Regions from separate parts of the Terribacillus saccharophilus genome, predicted to be linked through region 3. Evidence: predicted binding sites of a transcription regulator. Region 3 holds the regulator's gene; each other region holds the start of a gene.

Region 1 (5,117 bases), 540 kb from region 3:
CATAGTGGAAGTGAGATACTAGGAAGTACGTATTATGGTACTGATAGTCAGCTGCTGCCATCGCAAGCATTACTCCTGTTACCCCACCGATAACGAAGTTCGGGATGAAAGCAAGGGACCATAGCATCGGAGTCGTAAAGGTAATACGGCCTCGATACATCGTGAATAGCCAGTTGAATATCTTAACCCCGGTCGGGATAGAGATAGCCATTGTTGTAATAGAGAAGAAACTATTCGCTTCAGCGCTATTACCCATTGTGAAGAAGTGGTGAACCCATACAAGGAAGCTCAATACAGAAATTGTCACAATGGACACAACCATCGCTTTGTAAGCGAAAAGCTGTTTTCTTGCGAATGTCGAGATGATCTCAGAGAAGATCCCGAACGCAGGAAGAATAACGATATATACTTCAGGGTGACCCCATACCCAGAATAGGTTGACCCAAAGCATTGGGTTACCATCACCTTGTAAGGTGAAGAGTACGGAACCGAATAAACGGTCAAATGTCTGCATAGCAAGTGCAACTGTAAGCACTGGGAATGCGAAGATGATGATCAACATAGTGATCAATGATGTCCATGTGAACATGGACATTTTCATTAATGTCATACCTTTCGTACGCATCTTAAGGATGGTAACGAAGAAGTTAATACCTGTCATCAATGTACCAATACCAGCAATCTGGATAGCTAGCAAGTAGTAGTTCTGACCAGGTCCTGGGCTGAATTCATTCGTCGCAAGCGGCGTATAACCAGTCCAACCAGCATCAGGTGAACCACCGATGATGAAGGAGATGTTGAATAGAGCCATACCGACAAAGAATGTCCAGAAGCTCAAGTTGTTCAAGTAAGGGAATGCAACGTCACGTGCACCGATTTGCAACGGTACAATATAGTTGATCAAACCGATCAAGAATGGCATCGCCATGAATAGAATCATGATTACACCGTGCGTAGAGAATACCTCGTTGTAATGCTGCGGATCAAGGAATTCCATACCTGGCTTAGCAAGTTGCGTACGGATCATCAAACCATCGATACCGCCGCGGAAAAGCATTAATAGGGCACTAAGGATATACATGATACCCAGTTTCTTATGGTCAACAGAAGTCAGCCATTCTTTCCATAGCCAGCTCCATTTCTTAAAGTAAGTAAGGGCAGCTACAACGGCGATTCCACCAAGCAAGATGCTGATTTGGGCACCAAGAATCAATGGGTCGCCGGTAATGATAAACTCATTCCATTTTAAGTCCAAAACTCTTCCCCCTCTCTCTGTTACTCATGACTCGCATGTTCTTCAGAGTCCATGTTTTCATCCGAGTAGTCTACAGTATTGTCTTGCTGATAGTAAGGAATTTCGTCTTCAGTCAAGAGATTTTGAGATTTGTCTTTTGCATGCGGATTCTTCGGCTCATAGCCTAAGCGATCCCACGCTTCCAATGTGTAGTTTGCATCTTTAGAATGGTCGATCCATTGCAAGTGCGTACCATTGAATTCAGCTGTTCCATCATCTGTTTTATCGTAGACACCAGGAATCAGAAGATTGTCATACTCGTATTGTGTCAGTTCTGGAGCGGAGTTCTGTACGTCTTCCACCCACTGTTGGTAATCCGCTTCTTCATCAGCGTAGACTTTGAATCGTTGTTCATTGAAGCCTTCACCTGTGAAGTTAGCGTTTCGTCCATCGTACGTGCCAACGTGGTCTGCTTGCAGATAAAGAGTTGTCTGCATGCCTGCCATGTTATATTTCTGACCGCCTAGGCTTGGTATCCATAGAGCAGCCATAGAATCAGCAGATGTCAATTTGAATTCCACCGGACGGTGAATCGGAATGTGCAGATAGTTCACTGTTTCGATGTCTTCATCTGGATAGGTGAATACCCATTTCCAGTTGATGGATGTTGCATGTACTACTAGAGGATCTTCATTCGCTGCTTCTGCCGTTTTCGGCTGAGGCGCTTCCTCCAATGAATAGATCGTTCTGACAGTTGGAACAGCCAAAATGACTACGATGATAATCGGGATGATCGTCCAGATTGTCTCAAGCAGCATGCTGCCGTGTAGTTCAGGGCTGTACTTGTCGTGATCCTTTCTTTCTCTGTACTTGACAAGGATAATCGTCAAAAGTACGAATACAACCGCAACGATTGTAAGCATAAAGATGATTGATAGAATAATAAGGTCACTCTGCTGACTTGCCACTGGTCCTTTCGGATCAAGCACTTCCGGTGTAGAACAGCCGGCGAGCATTAGCGGCAGGGCAAGGAACAATAGAAGACTTAAGGGTTTCAATTTTTTAAGCATGCGCCTGCTTCCCTTCCTTTCTTTACCTGAATTCACGAAAACGCTTGTTTTCCCTCTGCATAGGAAAACAACCATATCCGCTATAATAGGGTTTTGATAAGTATTTCACAATGAGGCTTCGCAATTCCCGCAGGAGTGGCAAAATCTCAGCTAGAAACACACTATCCCACTGTCTAATAGACAGCGTCTGACAACAATCCAGAAACTAGTGTAATACAAAGCAGCCAAAAAGACCAGACTTGCCTGGTAAGTAAACAGTTCAATTTTCATTCTAACACCGGCCAAAAGAGAGGATAAGAATAAGTAGTGAACAAAATTTGAACGTTTTATGTAAATCGCCAATAATTTTTGGTTTACTCACCATTATCTGGTCTTGCTGTAATACGCCGTATTGCGAATAGTCTTTCCATCTACATGAAGGCTGTCAAAATAATGTATTCCTTCCAACTGATAGCCGAGCCGCTCTGGAACAGCCCGGCTTGCATTGTTGTCTTCGTCACAGAGTATCTGGACCCGCCGTACACCGAGCTCTGAGAAGGCATATTCCGTCTGAGCCTCAACGGCTTCCGTCATAAATCCCTGACCGGTATGACGAGTGTCCATCCAATATCCGATTTCGACTTTCGGAACATCCCAGTCTATCCCGTGAAACCCACTAGATGCAATAAATTCTCCTGTATCTTTGCGGAAAATGAGCATGCGCAGATTAGTCCGATTAATCCAGTTAGCAACTGACTGTCGGATATTTTCTTCTGTCTCTTCCGGAGTGGGCAATTCCTGCGCGAATGGCATCCAGAGCTTCAATTCCGCCATGGAAGCTTTAATTGCATCATTTACTGCTTTTCCGTCGCCAATTTTAGGTGCCCTAATGAAAAGACGATCTGTTTCGATAGTAGTCTTGAAGTCTCTTAATATTGGATTCATACCCTGCTTCCCTCCTAGAAATTTATTCTAGTATGAAGGAAGATATTGGGACTTGCAATACAATTTAGGCTACTTCTGGGTGCTTCTTCTCTTCTCGATAAGATAAAGCGGATAACAGAATTCCAATGATAGAAATGCCAGCTCCAATGACAGAAAGCCATGTATAGCCAAGATTTGCATCCAGTACAAGTCCGCCTATATAAGCACCTCCCGCATTCGCCAGATTGAACGCTGAAACACTGGCTGCTGCCGCGATTGTTGGACCTTCTTTTGCTGCCATGACTATTTTCGACTGCAATAGTGGTGTTGTCCCGAATGCACCTGCACCGAACAGACCAATTATTAAGACAGCTGTTATGCTATATGGTGTTGCCAGCGGGAACAATAAGAGAATGGCAGTCAGCGTTGCAAATACATAGATAAGTGTTTTAGTCACATTACCCGCAGCTAATCGCGGCGTTGAAAAGTTTCCGATTACGCTCCCCACTCCAAAGAAGAAGAGACTGATCATAATGCCGACGCCTCCGAAGCCTGTAACTGACCGCAGTAGCGGTTCAATAAACGTGTAGGCTGTGAATACACCTGAGTAGCCAAAGATGATAATAGCAATCGTTAAAAGCACCTGCTTATGTTTGAATACACTAAGCTCCTGCTTGATACGCGGTGTTTCTGCCGGTTTTGTATTCGGAGCAAAAATAAGCAGCCCGATTAGGCCTATTACTCCAAGCACTACAATCAGCCAAAATACGAGACGCCATTCAATGAGTGAGCCGAGATAGGCTCCGAATGGGACGCCAATCATAATGGCAATTGTGAGCCCGCCATTGACGGCTGCAATTGCCTGTACCCGTTTGCGCGGTTCCACGAGATCACTTGCCATGACAAAAGCGAGCGCAAAAAATGGCCCATGCATGAACGCGGAAGCGACACGTGAAACAAGCAGCACTGTAAAACTTGGTGCTGTCGCACTAATAATATTACTGATGATGAATAGCAGCATAAACAGAAGCAGCATCGGCTTCCTCGGCAATTTGACAGATAATGTTGTCATAAGCGGACCGAATACCGCCACTCCAAGTGCATACATGCTGACAACAAGACCCGCGGATGCAATCGTCACACCGAGATCCGACGCAATATGAGTAAGTACGCCAGTGACAACATATTCCGTCGTCCCGATGGAAAAAGCACAGATCATCAAGACTGCAATCACTGTCGTTGGTTTAAATTGTCTGCCTGCTAGAGACATGATAACTCCTCCTTTTATCTGACATAACATCCGCTAACGATACAATAGAAAAGCCTTCTATTCAAACCATAACATGGTCGATCAACAAAAAAATTATAGGAAGCGCATCCAAATAATTTAACAGGTTTTGAGTGTATGCCAGAGGGGTAATCTTTAAAGTTTAATAGCATTTAATACTGGAAGTATTTTTAAGATTAGTATATAAAAAAAGCGGCTCGCTGGCCGCTATAGGATTACTTCGTGAAGTTTTGCTGAATATCCTGTGTGATGGCAGTCACTTCCTGCATACTCGCTGCATTCTGTTCTGCAACAGATACAATACTATTGATACTGTCTGTTACACCACGAGTGTTATCGAGAACCTCATACATTGCTGCGGCAATCGTCTCGATTTGATTGCTGGTTACGGTAATCTCTGTATGCAGTTGATCAAACGTATTTTGGGTAGTAGTGATTTTATCTGATCCTGCAACAACTGCTTCCTGACCTGCATCAAGAGCATCAACAGCTTCCTTTGATTCGGTCTGGATAGCTTGAAATACACCTGTTATATCCGCTACAGCAATACGTACTTGATCAGAAAGCTTGCGTACTTCATCTGCCACTACTGCAAACCCGCGCCCTTGGTCCCCTGCCCGGG
Region 2 (5,117 bases), 440 kb from region 3:
TCCGGAGCTGATTAAGTCGCTTTGCTTATGGTCACCAGCAGCTGTGATTGTCGATGAAATCATGAAGCAAGGCACCATCCAAGGAAAATCCGTCGATATCATTAAAAAGCAAGGTTACATGGACATACGCGGTAGAAAGCTTGGACCTGCATTAATAGAAGATGTAAAGACATTAGACATTTATGGAACAGCTAAAAGCTACCAAGGTCTAGTGAAAATCATCCATGGCGACGCAGATGACATTGCCCCAATTGTGTATGCGGAGAAGTATATGGAGGTATATCCAGAATCGGCAGAACTTGTGACAGTATCTGGGGCAGATCATGGCTGGGCAAGCCTTGAAGACAGGGGTATCCTATTTGACGAAACCGAGCGTTTCTTTTTGAGAGGCGGAAACGAAAATGAGGATAATACAGGAGAGCAATGAAGAAGTAAGTCAATATATCCGGGAAAGACTTATTGCTTATAATGCAGAACAGCTCCCAGCAGAGGTGAAATCAAAAAAGGAAACCGCTGCGTTTACAGTTCGAGATGAAGCAGGGAGTATAGTAGGTGGTGTTACCTGCACACTTTTCTGGCAGCATATGCATATTGATTTTCTTTGGGTGGAGGAAACAAAACGTAAGGAAGGCCTAGGTGCAAAGCTATTAGCCGAAGCTGAGAATTTCGCCAAACAAAAAGGTGCTAGACTTATCAAACTTGATAGCTTTAGCTTTCAGGCTCCTCGTTTCTACGAAAAACATGGCTATACAGTGTACGGGAAATTAGAGGATCATCCGGTTGGACATACCCAATATTTTTTGGTTAAAAGACTGTAGATACATTTTGTTAAATAGGAGATACAAGGGGGAAGCGTGGATGTTGACATACGCATTTGAAACAATTCAGATGAAGGCTTTTTCGGGTAAGATGAAAACAGACTATCGGGAAGTTGTGCAGGAATACGCTCAAAAAGGCTGGCGTTTACATAGCATGAACCCGATTCCAGGGCATGACGGAATGGCTCTAAGTATCGAGCTGATTTTCGAACGGGAAGCGTAAGAGGTGGAAGTATGCGAATTAGGGAAATAGAAGAAAAAGATAATCAGCCAGTCGAGCAGCTGATCCGGACATGCTTGAAGGAATTCGGTGCTGATAAGCCTGGAACAGCCTGGAGTGATCCTGAACTTGGTCGCTTCTATTATTTATACCAGCAGCCAGGTTCTAAATACTGGGTTGTGGAAGAAGAAGGAACGATTGTGGCAGGCTGTGGAATTGGCCCTGTAGAAGGACATCCGGAAGTGTGTGAACTCCAGAAAATGTATGCAGCCAAAAATACCCGAGGAACGGGTGTTGCCCAAGATCTACTGCAGACAGCTCTAAATTTTGCCGGACGGCATTATAATCGCTGTTACTTGGAGACGCTGAGCAATATGAGCGCTGCAAATCGTTTCTATCTGAAGCAAGGTTTTCAACGTTTGGATAAGCCATTAAGTGAAACAGAGCATTATGCTTGTGATGTGTGGTATATCAAAGATTTATAATTAATGGATAGAAGGCGAGCTATTGCACGGTTAGCCAATTGTTATAGAGGCATGGTATATCATGTACTGGCTGTTGCCGGGAAAAGAAGATAAGTGTTCTGTAATGGACCGCTAGTCCGCCGAAGCAGACTGCAAAATCTGCATAGTTTACAGCAAGTACTAGAACTAAGTTTACCGGAATTTGCCTCTGCGACTATTCGAGATTTATCAGCCAAATGAAACAACAGTTATAAATTTATGTCAAAATAAATTCATATTAACTACTTGAAAATCCCTTTCGAAGGGATTTTTTTGTTTGTTAACAAAGCTGTGACGATTACGCCACAAATTGTTCAATATTTCACAATCCCAAATAGGAAAGCAGGAGTATACTAAATGTAACAGGACATTGTGACTATTTTCACAAAGTTTCCGGTAAAATTATGAAAAGAAAGAAGGCGGCAAAATGGATGTTGTAGAGCTTTCGCGTATCCAATTTGCATCAACGACATTGTTCCACTTCCTATTCGTTCCGTTAAGTATAGGTTTGGCATTCATCATTGCAATCATGGAAACGATGTATGTGGTCAAAAAAGATGATAAATATAAAAAAATGGCGAAGTTCTGGGGTCATATATTCCTAATTAACTTCGCAGTCGGTGTTGTCACCGGTATATTACAGGAATTCCAATTCGGGATGAACTGGTCGGAATACTCACGTTTTGTAGGAGATGTTTTCGGTGCACCGCTTGCTATAGAAGCGTTGCTGGCATTCTTCTTGGAGTCCACATTCCTTGGTTTGTGGATTTTCGGTTGGGATCGCTTGCCGAAATGGGTGCATGCATTATGTATTTGGCTTGTGTCTCTAGGTACGATTTTCTCCGCATTCTTTATTCTGTCTGCGAACTCATTCATGCAGCATCCAGTCGGAGAAGTATTGCAAAATGGCAGGCTTGAGATGAATGACTTCTTGGCAATCATGACAAATGGTCAGCTTTGGGTCGAATTCCCGCATACAGTCTTCGGTTCGTTCGCGACTGGTGCATTATTCATCGTAGGTATTAGTGCCATTGCGCTCTTGCGCAAGAAACATGTGGCATTTTATAAAGGTTCATTTAAGATTGCTATTGTTGTCGCGTTGATCAGTGGTATTGGTATCGCACTTTCTGGTCACGAGCAAGCATTGTATTTAGTTGAAACACAGCCAATGAAAATGGCTGCTAGTGAAGGTCTATGGGAAGATAGTGCCGATCCTGCTCCTTGGACAGTATTCGCTAATATTGATACAGAAGCGAAAGAAAATACGGGCGAGCTTAAAATCCCTTATGTATTAAGTTTCTTATCATACGGTGAGTTCAGCGGTTCAGTTGAAGGTATGAATTCGTTGCAGGAACGATATACAGATCTATATGGTCCTGGCAATTACATCCCGCCGGTTAAGACGACATTCTGGAGTTTCCGTGTTATGACGGTACTAGGCGGAGCAGTTCTTGCTTTATCCATCTGGGGTGCTTATCTTTATGCACGTAAAAAACTTGTTAATAGCAAATGGTATTTGCGCATTATGATCGTTGCAATCAGTTTTCCATTTATCGGCAACTCTGCCGGTTGGATTATGACTGAAATCGGTCGTCAGCCTTGGGTTGTGTTTGGTTATATGAAAACAGAGGATGCGGTCAGTGCTGGTGTCACAGCTGGAGAAGTTCTTTTCTCCCTTATCACTTTCTCGGCCATGTACTTGATTCTGTTCGCGGTCATGATTACATTATTCGTCCGTGAAATCAAAAAAGGACCAGAGCATGATATAGAAGAAACAGAACCAATCGCAGATCCATTCACGAAGGAGGGTCAACATGCTTTCTCTTAATGAATTCTGGTTTATCCTCGTCGCTGTTTTGTTCGTTGGCTTCTTCTTCCTGGAAGGCTTCGACTTCGGCGTCGGGATTGCAAGTAAATTTGTAGCTAAAGATGATTTGGAAAAACGCGCATTCATCAATTCAATCGGTCCATATTGGGATGCAAATGAGGTATGGCTGATTACAGCTATTGGTGCAATGTTCGCAGCCTTCCCTAACTGGTATGCGTCCATGCTAAGCGGTTTTTATCTTTGTTTCGCTTTCATTTTGTTCGGGTTAATCGGGCGGGGTGTAGCATTTGAGTTCCGCGGTAAAGCAGAGCATCCGACATGGCGCAAGACATGGGATTGGGTGATTCTTTTCGGCAGTATCATTCCGCCTTTAACTTTCGGTATCATGTTTACTGCCTTAATCCAAGGTGTGCCAATTGACGAGAATATGCATATGCATGCTGGCATATCCGATGTTATTAACGTCTATACAGTTCTTGGCGGAGTGACATTGACAATGCTTTGCGTATGGCATGGCCTTATCTTCGGAACACTACGCTTGATGGACACATTACGGGAACGCTGCCGTCGTGTAGCGAAGAATTTGCTTCCGATCAATGCAATTTTGTTAGTTGCATTCCTTGGGATGACATTCTTTAAAACAGATATGTTCAGTGTTCATGGCAATATCTTAGAGTATCTATTTATGGTCGGTATTCTTGTTTATATCGCATCAGGCTACTTCATCACACGTAAGCGTGATGGCTGGGCATTCTTAATGTCTGGTTTAATCATGATCCTGTTGATTGCTTCTGTATTTATTGGTCTATTCCCAAGAGTAATGATCAGTTCTATCAGTGAAGCTTACAGCTTGACTGTACAGTCAGCATCATCAGGAGATTATTCTTTGAAAATCATGACTTATATTAGTTTGGCATTGCTGCCATTCGTATTAGGTTATCAAATCTGGAGCTATTACGTTTTCCGTAAACGTGTAGATCATAAGGAGCATATGGAATACTAATGGGCAGAAATTTAATGGCTTACAAAGGAATAAAAACGGTGCTGCTAGGGCTATCCGCATTGACGCTGCTGCAAGCTGTAGCCATTATCTTTCAAGCGAAATGGCTGGCGGAAGCTATCACGCACCTATTCCATGGGGAAAGCTTTACTTCCCAAATACCACTTATAGGCTGCTTTATAGCAGCCTTTCTTGCTAGACAGCTTTTACAGCTGATTATTAAAAAAATATGTTTCCGCTTCGCAGAAGCAACTGTCGCGGATATGCGGAAAGCATTTTTGGAAAGTGTATTCAAGCTGGGGCCACGCTACACTAGACAGGAAGGAACCGGGAATCTGGTTACCTTCTTGCTGGAAGGCGCAGGTAAGCTTCGGGACTATTTGGAGCTATTCCTGCCGAAGCTTGTTTCCAATATGATTACACCTTGGTTAGTACTTATTTATATTTGGATGCACGATGATATCTCTGCTGTTATTTTATTGGTTACCATTCCTATCTTGGTTGCATTTATGATTTTGCTTGGCTTAGCTGCGCAGAAGAAGATGGACAGTCAATGGAAGGCATATCGTATGCTTTCCAATCACTTCGTTGATTCGTTAAGAGGATTGGAAACATTGAAATTCCTAGGTCGCAGCAAGGAACATGGTGAGACGATTGAGAAGGTAAGCGGACAGTACCGCAAATCCACGTTAGGTACATTGCGAATTGCGTTTCTTTCCTCATTTGCGCTGGACTTATTTACGCAGCT
Region 3 (5,117 bases):
GGTGAATTTATGAAAACATCAGAACTAATTTTAGCTATAGAAACAAGCTGTGATGAAACAGCCGCAGCCGTCATCGAGGGTGGCAGGATTATCAGATCCAATATCGTCGCTTCCCAAATTGAGAGCCATAAACGTTTTGGCGGTGTCGTACCGGAAATAGCATCCAGGCATCATGTGGAACAAATTACGCTCGTCATTGAAGAGGCGATCCAGCAAGCTGGAATCCAGAAAGAAGAACTAGACGCTATTGCTGTGACACAAGGACCTGGTCTTATCGGTGCATTGCTTGTCGGAGTGAATGCCGCCAAAGCGCTGGCATTCTCCATAGGCAAACCGCTGATTGGTGTCCACCATATTGCAGGGCATATTTATGCCAACCGACTGGAGCAGGAGTTCGAGTTCCCGCTGCTTGCATTGGTCGTTTCTGGCGGTCATACAGAGCTTGTTCTTATGAAAGAACATGGCAGCTTTGAAGTCATTGGAGAGACCCGTGACGATGCAGCAGGTGAGGCTTATGACAAGGTAGCCAGAACATTGCAGCTGCCTTATCCAGGAGGTCCCCGCATTGATAAGCTGGCAGCAGAAGGCGAGCAATCGATTGATTTCCCTCGTGCATGGCTTGAGCCAGAGAGTTATGATTTCAGCTTTTCCGGTTTGAAATCTGCGGTCATTAACACACTGCATAATGCTAAGCAAAAGGGAGAAACATTTGCACCTGAAGATGTAGCGGCAAGTTTCCAAGCAAGCGTTGTAGATGTGCTTGTAGGTAAAACAATGCGAGCAGCCGAAGCATTCGGCGCAAAGCAAGTTATTGTTGCAGGTGGTGTTGCTGCGAACCGTGGGCTGCGCGCTTCTTTGGAAGAAGTGTTTGCGGACAAGCAAGCTAATCTGCTCATCCCGCCGCTTGCTTTGTGCACGGATAACGCAGCCATGATTGGAGCAGCTGCATCCATTCTTTATCATCAAGAGAAATTCGCTGATTTATCAATGAATGCTAGGGCATCCATGCCGCTATAATAAAAAGCATCGTTTTCATTAAGAAAACGATGCTTTTTTATTCACAACTATATTCTGAATTGTGTATAACTTTTTAAAACCCACTATTAGTACCAGGTAAAGAAGTGGATAAATCTGTGTAAAACTGTTGTGGATTCTGTGGATACTGTGCATAACTTTGTGTATATCCCATCAAATCAACAATGAAAACGTATTTATCCCTGTGTATAACTTTCCTGTTCTTCGCTAAGTGTTTCCCATTCTTCCATTACTTCTAGAAGCGTTGCCTCTAGCTCTTCATTTCTTTCAGTAATTTCCTGTGCCTTCTGATAATCTTGGAAAATTTCTGGATCGGTAAGCAAAGTTTCATTGCTTTCAATTTCAGTCTCCAGTTCGACTATCTTTTCTTCAAGCTCTGAAATACGTCGTTCCCGTTTCCGAATCTCCCGCTTTATTGCCTTATCTTGATGATAAGAAGATTTGTTCTCCGGCGTAACAGTTGTCTGTTTCGTTTCCGCAGTTATAGCTTCTAAGGCAGCAATCTCCTGCTTCTCTTGTTTCTTTTCTATAAAGTAATCATAGTTGCCCAAGTAGGATATGATCTGCTTGTCCGCCATTTCGAGTACTTGTGTGGAAACCTTATTCATGAAATATCGGTCATGTGAGACAAAGAGTATAGTACCTGGGTAGTCGGCCAATGCACCTTCCAATACTTCCTTGCTGTCTAAATCAAGGTGGTTGGTCGGTTCATCCATGATCAATAGATTCGATTTCTGCATCATCAGTTTAGCCAAAGCAAGCCGAGCCTTTTCACCACCGCTCAGTGTGTTGACTATTTTGAGTACATCATCACCAGTGAACAGGAAGTTACCGAGAATTGTGCGGATATTCTTCTCGTCCATAAGCGGATACTCGTCCCATAACTCGGCAAGGACGCTCTTCGATGAATGCAATTCTGTCTGTTCCTGGTCATAATAACCAATGCTGACACCTGTCCCGAGTTCTACCTTACCGGATTTAGCAGGCAGCTTTCCGATAATGGTCTTGAGCAATGTCGTCTTCCCAGTTCCATTTGGCCCCGTAAGAGCGATGCGGTCCTGACGATTCATATGGAAAGTAACGTGCTCAAAGACAGGAGAGGTACTCTCTGGATATTGATAAGCCAAGTCATGTACCTTCAATACATCATTTCCGCTCCGCCGATCGATATCAAATGTAAGTTTTGCAGAAGATGCATCATGAAGCGGCCGATCGATTCGTTCCATCTTTTCCAGCTGTTTACGTCTGCTTTGTGCGCGTTTCGTCGTTGTGGCACGTGCGATATTCTTTTGAACGAATTCTTCCATCTTTTTAATTTCAGACTGCTGTTTCTCGAATTGCTTCAGCTCGCGTTCGAAATTGGCAGCTTTCTGTTCAAGATAGTTACTGTAATTTCCTTTGTAACGAACAGAGTGATTGTGCGCTATCTCAATTACGGTATTAACAGTTTTGTCGAGAAAGTAACGGTCATGCGACACAACTACGACAGCTCCTTGATAGCTGCTCAAATAACCTTCCAGCCAGTCCAAAGTAGAAATGTCCAAATGGTTAGTCGGCTCATCCAGTATTAATACGTCCGGTTTCTGGAGAAGGAGCTTTCCTAGGGCTAGACGCGTTTTTTGCCCGCCGCTCAATGAACCTATCGGTGTGGACAAGTCTTTGTCTCCAAATCGGAGGCCATTCAGCACGGAACGTATATCTGCTTCATATTGATAGCCTCCGTTTAACCGGAAGGCCTGCTGTTTTGTATCATAATTGGTTAGAAGCTGCTGATAGGCTGTTTCGTCTGAAATAAGATCAGGGTCTCCCATCCTTGCTTCGAGACGGCGCAGCTCTTCCTCTTGCTGAATAAGATCTGCAAAGACAGTCTTCATTTCTTCCAGGATGCTTTTTTCCGACTCTAGGCCTGTATGCTGCTCCAGGTACCCAAGTGTGGCATCTCTTGCTAAGAATACATTTCCTTCGTCATAGCTCAGTTCTCCTGCAAGGATCTTGAGCAAGGTCGATTTTCCGGCACCGTTTCGTCCGACAATGGCTAATCGATCTTGTGTTTGTACTTCCAGTTTTATATTTGATAAAATGACGTCTGCGCCAAATAGTTTCGTTATATTATTCGCTTGCAATAAAATCATTCTGTTCACCTCATACTATCAGTGTATCCTATGTGACAAAACAGTAGCAAGCGCCGAATTCCTGCGCTTTTCGCTTTCATGTGAATGGACATCAGAAATGAATTTGTTAAAATGGAGACAAGGTGCCCCCTCATCATCTTCTTTGTGAATCTGTACAAGACTTTCCTTCTTATATCTGTTAGAATAAGTTGTTAACTATAATCGTACTTTGTGAAAGTATCATATCGTAACAATTCAAGGACGAAGCCGCAGGCAGCATCTGCAACTCCTTATAGATGCCAGAAAGGAACCTGTCTGCAGCCATTATTCCGTTTTAGGAATAGTGCTGGTCATATACGACAAGAGGTAACAGAACGGTATCGTTCTAGTCCGATAGGCCTTTTGATCAGCTGCATGGCTGCACGAAGTTCGCTTCTGGAAGCTGCAGGCTTTAGGAGGATAAATTAGCATGTATATGGATCAAAATAAAATACCAAAAGCTACGGCAAAGCGGCTGCCACTTTATTATCGATTTCTCAACAGTCTGCATTTGCAGGGTAAAACAAGAGTTTCTTCAAAAGAACTCAGTGAATCGGTAAAAGTAGACTCAGCTACAATCCGCCGTGACTTTTCCTATTTTGGAGCACTTGGCAAGAAAGGCTATGGTTATAATGTAGAGTACTTGCTGAACTTCTTCCGGAAGACACTAGATCAAGATGAGATCACAAGAGTGGCGCTTATCGGGGTCGGTAATCTTGGAACAGCATTCCTGAATTATAACTTTACGAAGAATAACAATACAAAAATAGAAATGGCATTCGATACAGATCCAGGAAAAGTGGATCATAATATCGGCGGTGTCCCTGTATACCATATTGATGATTTGGAACAATATATCGGCAACGTAAGTGCAGCGATCCTAACGGTGCCAGCGCATGCTGCTCAAGCAATCACGGACCGCCTTGTCGAATGCGGTATTGCTGGAATCCTGAACTTTACGCCAGCACGTATTGCAGTACCAAGCAATATCCGCGTGCATCATATCGATTTGGCTATCGAATTGCAGTCATTAGTTTATTTTTTGAAGCACTATTAATTCAAGCACCTCTCATGCAGAGGTGCTTTTTTCTTACATAAGGTTGTCTAATTCTATTTACTTATTACGGGTAAATAGAGACAAAGGAAAGATACTAGGACAGTAAGAAGCGGAAGGGAAGGGAAAGCATGAAGCAGCAAGCCGCCATCACGTTACAAGATGTAGTCTACGAAACAGAAAAAAATAAAATAATTCACGGGATTACAGGTATGTTCACGAAAGGAAAGATCACAGCGATAATTGGTCCATCAGGCGCAGGAAAAACAACACTTTTTCGATTATGTAATGGATTGCTGTCCCCCTCAGATGGAAACATCCTGATTGATGGGGAGGATATCTTAACGTTTGATCCAGTAAATTTGCGTCGTCGTGTCGGTATAGTCCTGCAGCAGGCAACTATGCTGGAAGGAAGCGTTCGGGATAATGTAGCATTGTCATTACAGCTTGCCGGAAAAGAACTGAAACAAGATGAGGCGGAGCGGATAATACAAGAAGTAGGATTAGAGGCAGAGATACTTGATCGAAAAAGCAGGGATTTATCAGGCGGGCAAAAACAGAAAGTCTCCATTGCCCGAACATTGCTGAATGAGCCGGAAATCTTACTGCTAGATGAAATCACTTCTTCCTTGGACCGAGTTTCTAAGCAGGATATTGAAAATCTAATGAAGCGGATCAATAGCGAGTATGGCACGACAATCATCTGGATAACGCATAATCTGGAGCAGGCAAAATCGGTTGCAGATGAAGTCTGGGTCATGATGAATGGCACTATTGCCGAAGCAGGGCCGATTGACATACTGGATCATCCAGAAAATGATGCTGTTAAACACTTTGTCATGGAGGAGGAAAAATGAGTACACTTGCTTTATTACTCA

What was found. Region 3 encodes Rex, which represses fermentation and respiration genes when NADH is low (regulators of the CRP and FNR family bind a similar motif). Its sites were predicted from a motif close to TTGTGAAATATTTCACAA; they were not measured.
Region 1: qoxA (cytochrome aa3 quinol oxidase subunit II) is a predicted target of Rex. The motif match lies at 2,398-2,415, and genes of this name have one in related genera.
Region 2: GZ22_RS04230 (cytochrome ubiquinol oxidase subunit I) is a predicted target of Rex. The motif match lies at 1,912-1,929, and genes of this name have one in related genera.

The regions. Positions count from the first base shown of each region.
Region 1 is NZ_CP008876.1:3,311,291-3,316,407, reverse strand. It holds gene qoxB (cytochrome aa3 quinol oxidase subunit I) at 1-1,255, opposite strand, end outside; gene qoxA (cytochrome aa3 quinol oxidase subunit II) at 1,276-2,304, opposite strand; gene GZ22_RS16435 (GNAT family N-acetyltransferase) at 2,668-3,228, opposite strand; gene GZ22_RS16430 (MFS transporter) at 3,293-4,477, opposite strand; gene GZ22_RS16425 (methyl-accepting chemotaxis protein) at 4,711-5,117, opposite strand, start outside.
Region 2 is NZ_CP008876.1:807,560-812,676, forward strand. It holds gene GZ22_RS04210 (alpha/beta hydrolase family protein) at 1-427, shown strand, start outside; gene GZ22_RS04215 (GNAT family N-acetyltransferase) at 402-818, shown strand; gene GZ22_RS04220 (DUF4177 domain-containing protein) at 859-1,041, shown strand; gene GZ22_RS04225 (GNAT family N-acetyltransferase) at 1,053-1,523, shown strand; gene GZ22_RS04230 (cytochrome ubiquinol oxidase subunit I) at 1,969-3,369, shown strand; gene cydB (cytochrome d ubiquinol oxidase subunit II) at 3,356-4,372, shown strand; gene cydD (thiol reductant ABC exporter subunit CydD) at 4,372-5,117, shown strand, end outside.
Region 3 is NZ_CP008876.1:365,227-370,343, forward strand. It holds gene rimI (ribosomal protein S18-alanine N-acetyltransferase) at 1-13, shown strand, start outside; gene tsaD (tRNA (adenosine(37)-N6)-threonylcarbamoyltransferase complex transferase subunit TsaD) at 10-1,017, shown strand; gene GZ22_RS01955 (ABC-F family ATP-binding cassette domain-containing protein) at 1,212-3,167, opposite strand; gene GZ22_RS01960 (redox-sensing transcriptional repressor Rex) at 3,616-4,242, shown strand; gene GZ22_RS01965 (ABC transporter ATP-binding protein) at 4,371-5,096, shown strand; gene GZ22_RS01970 (ABC transporter permease) at 5,093-5,117, shown strand, end outside.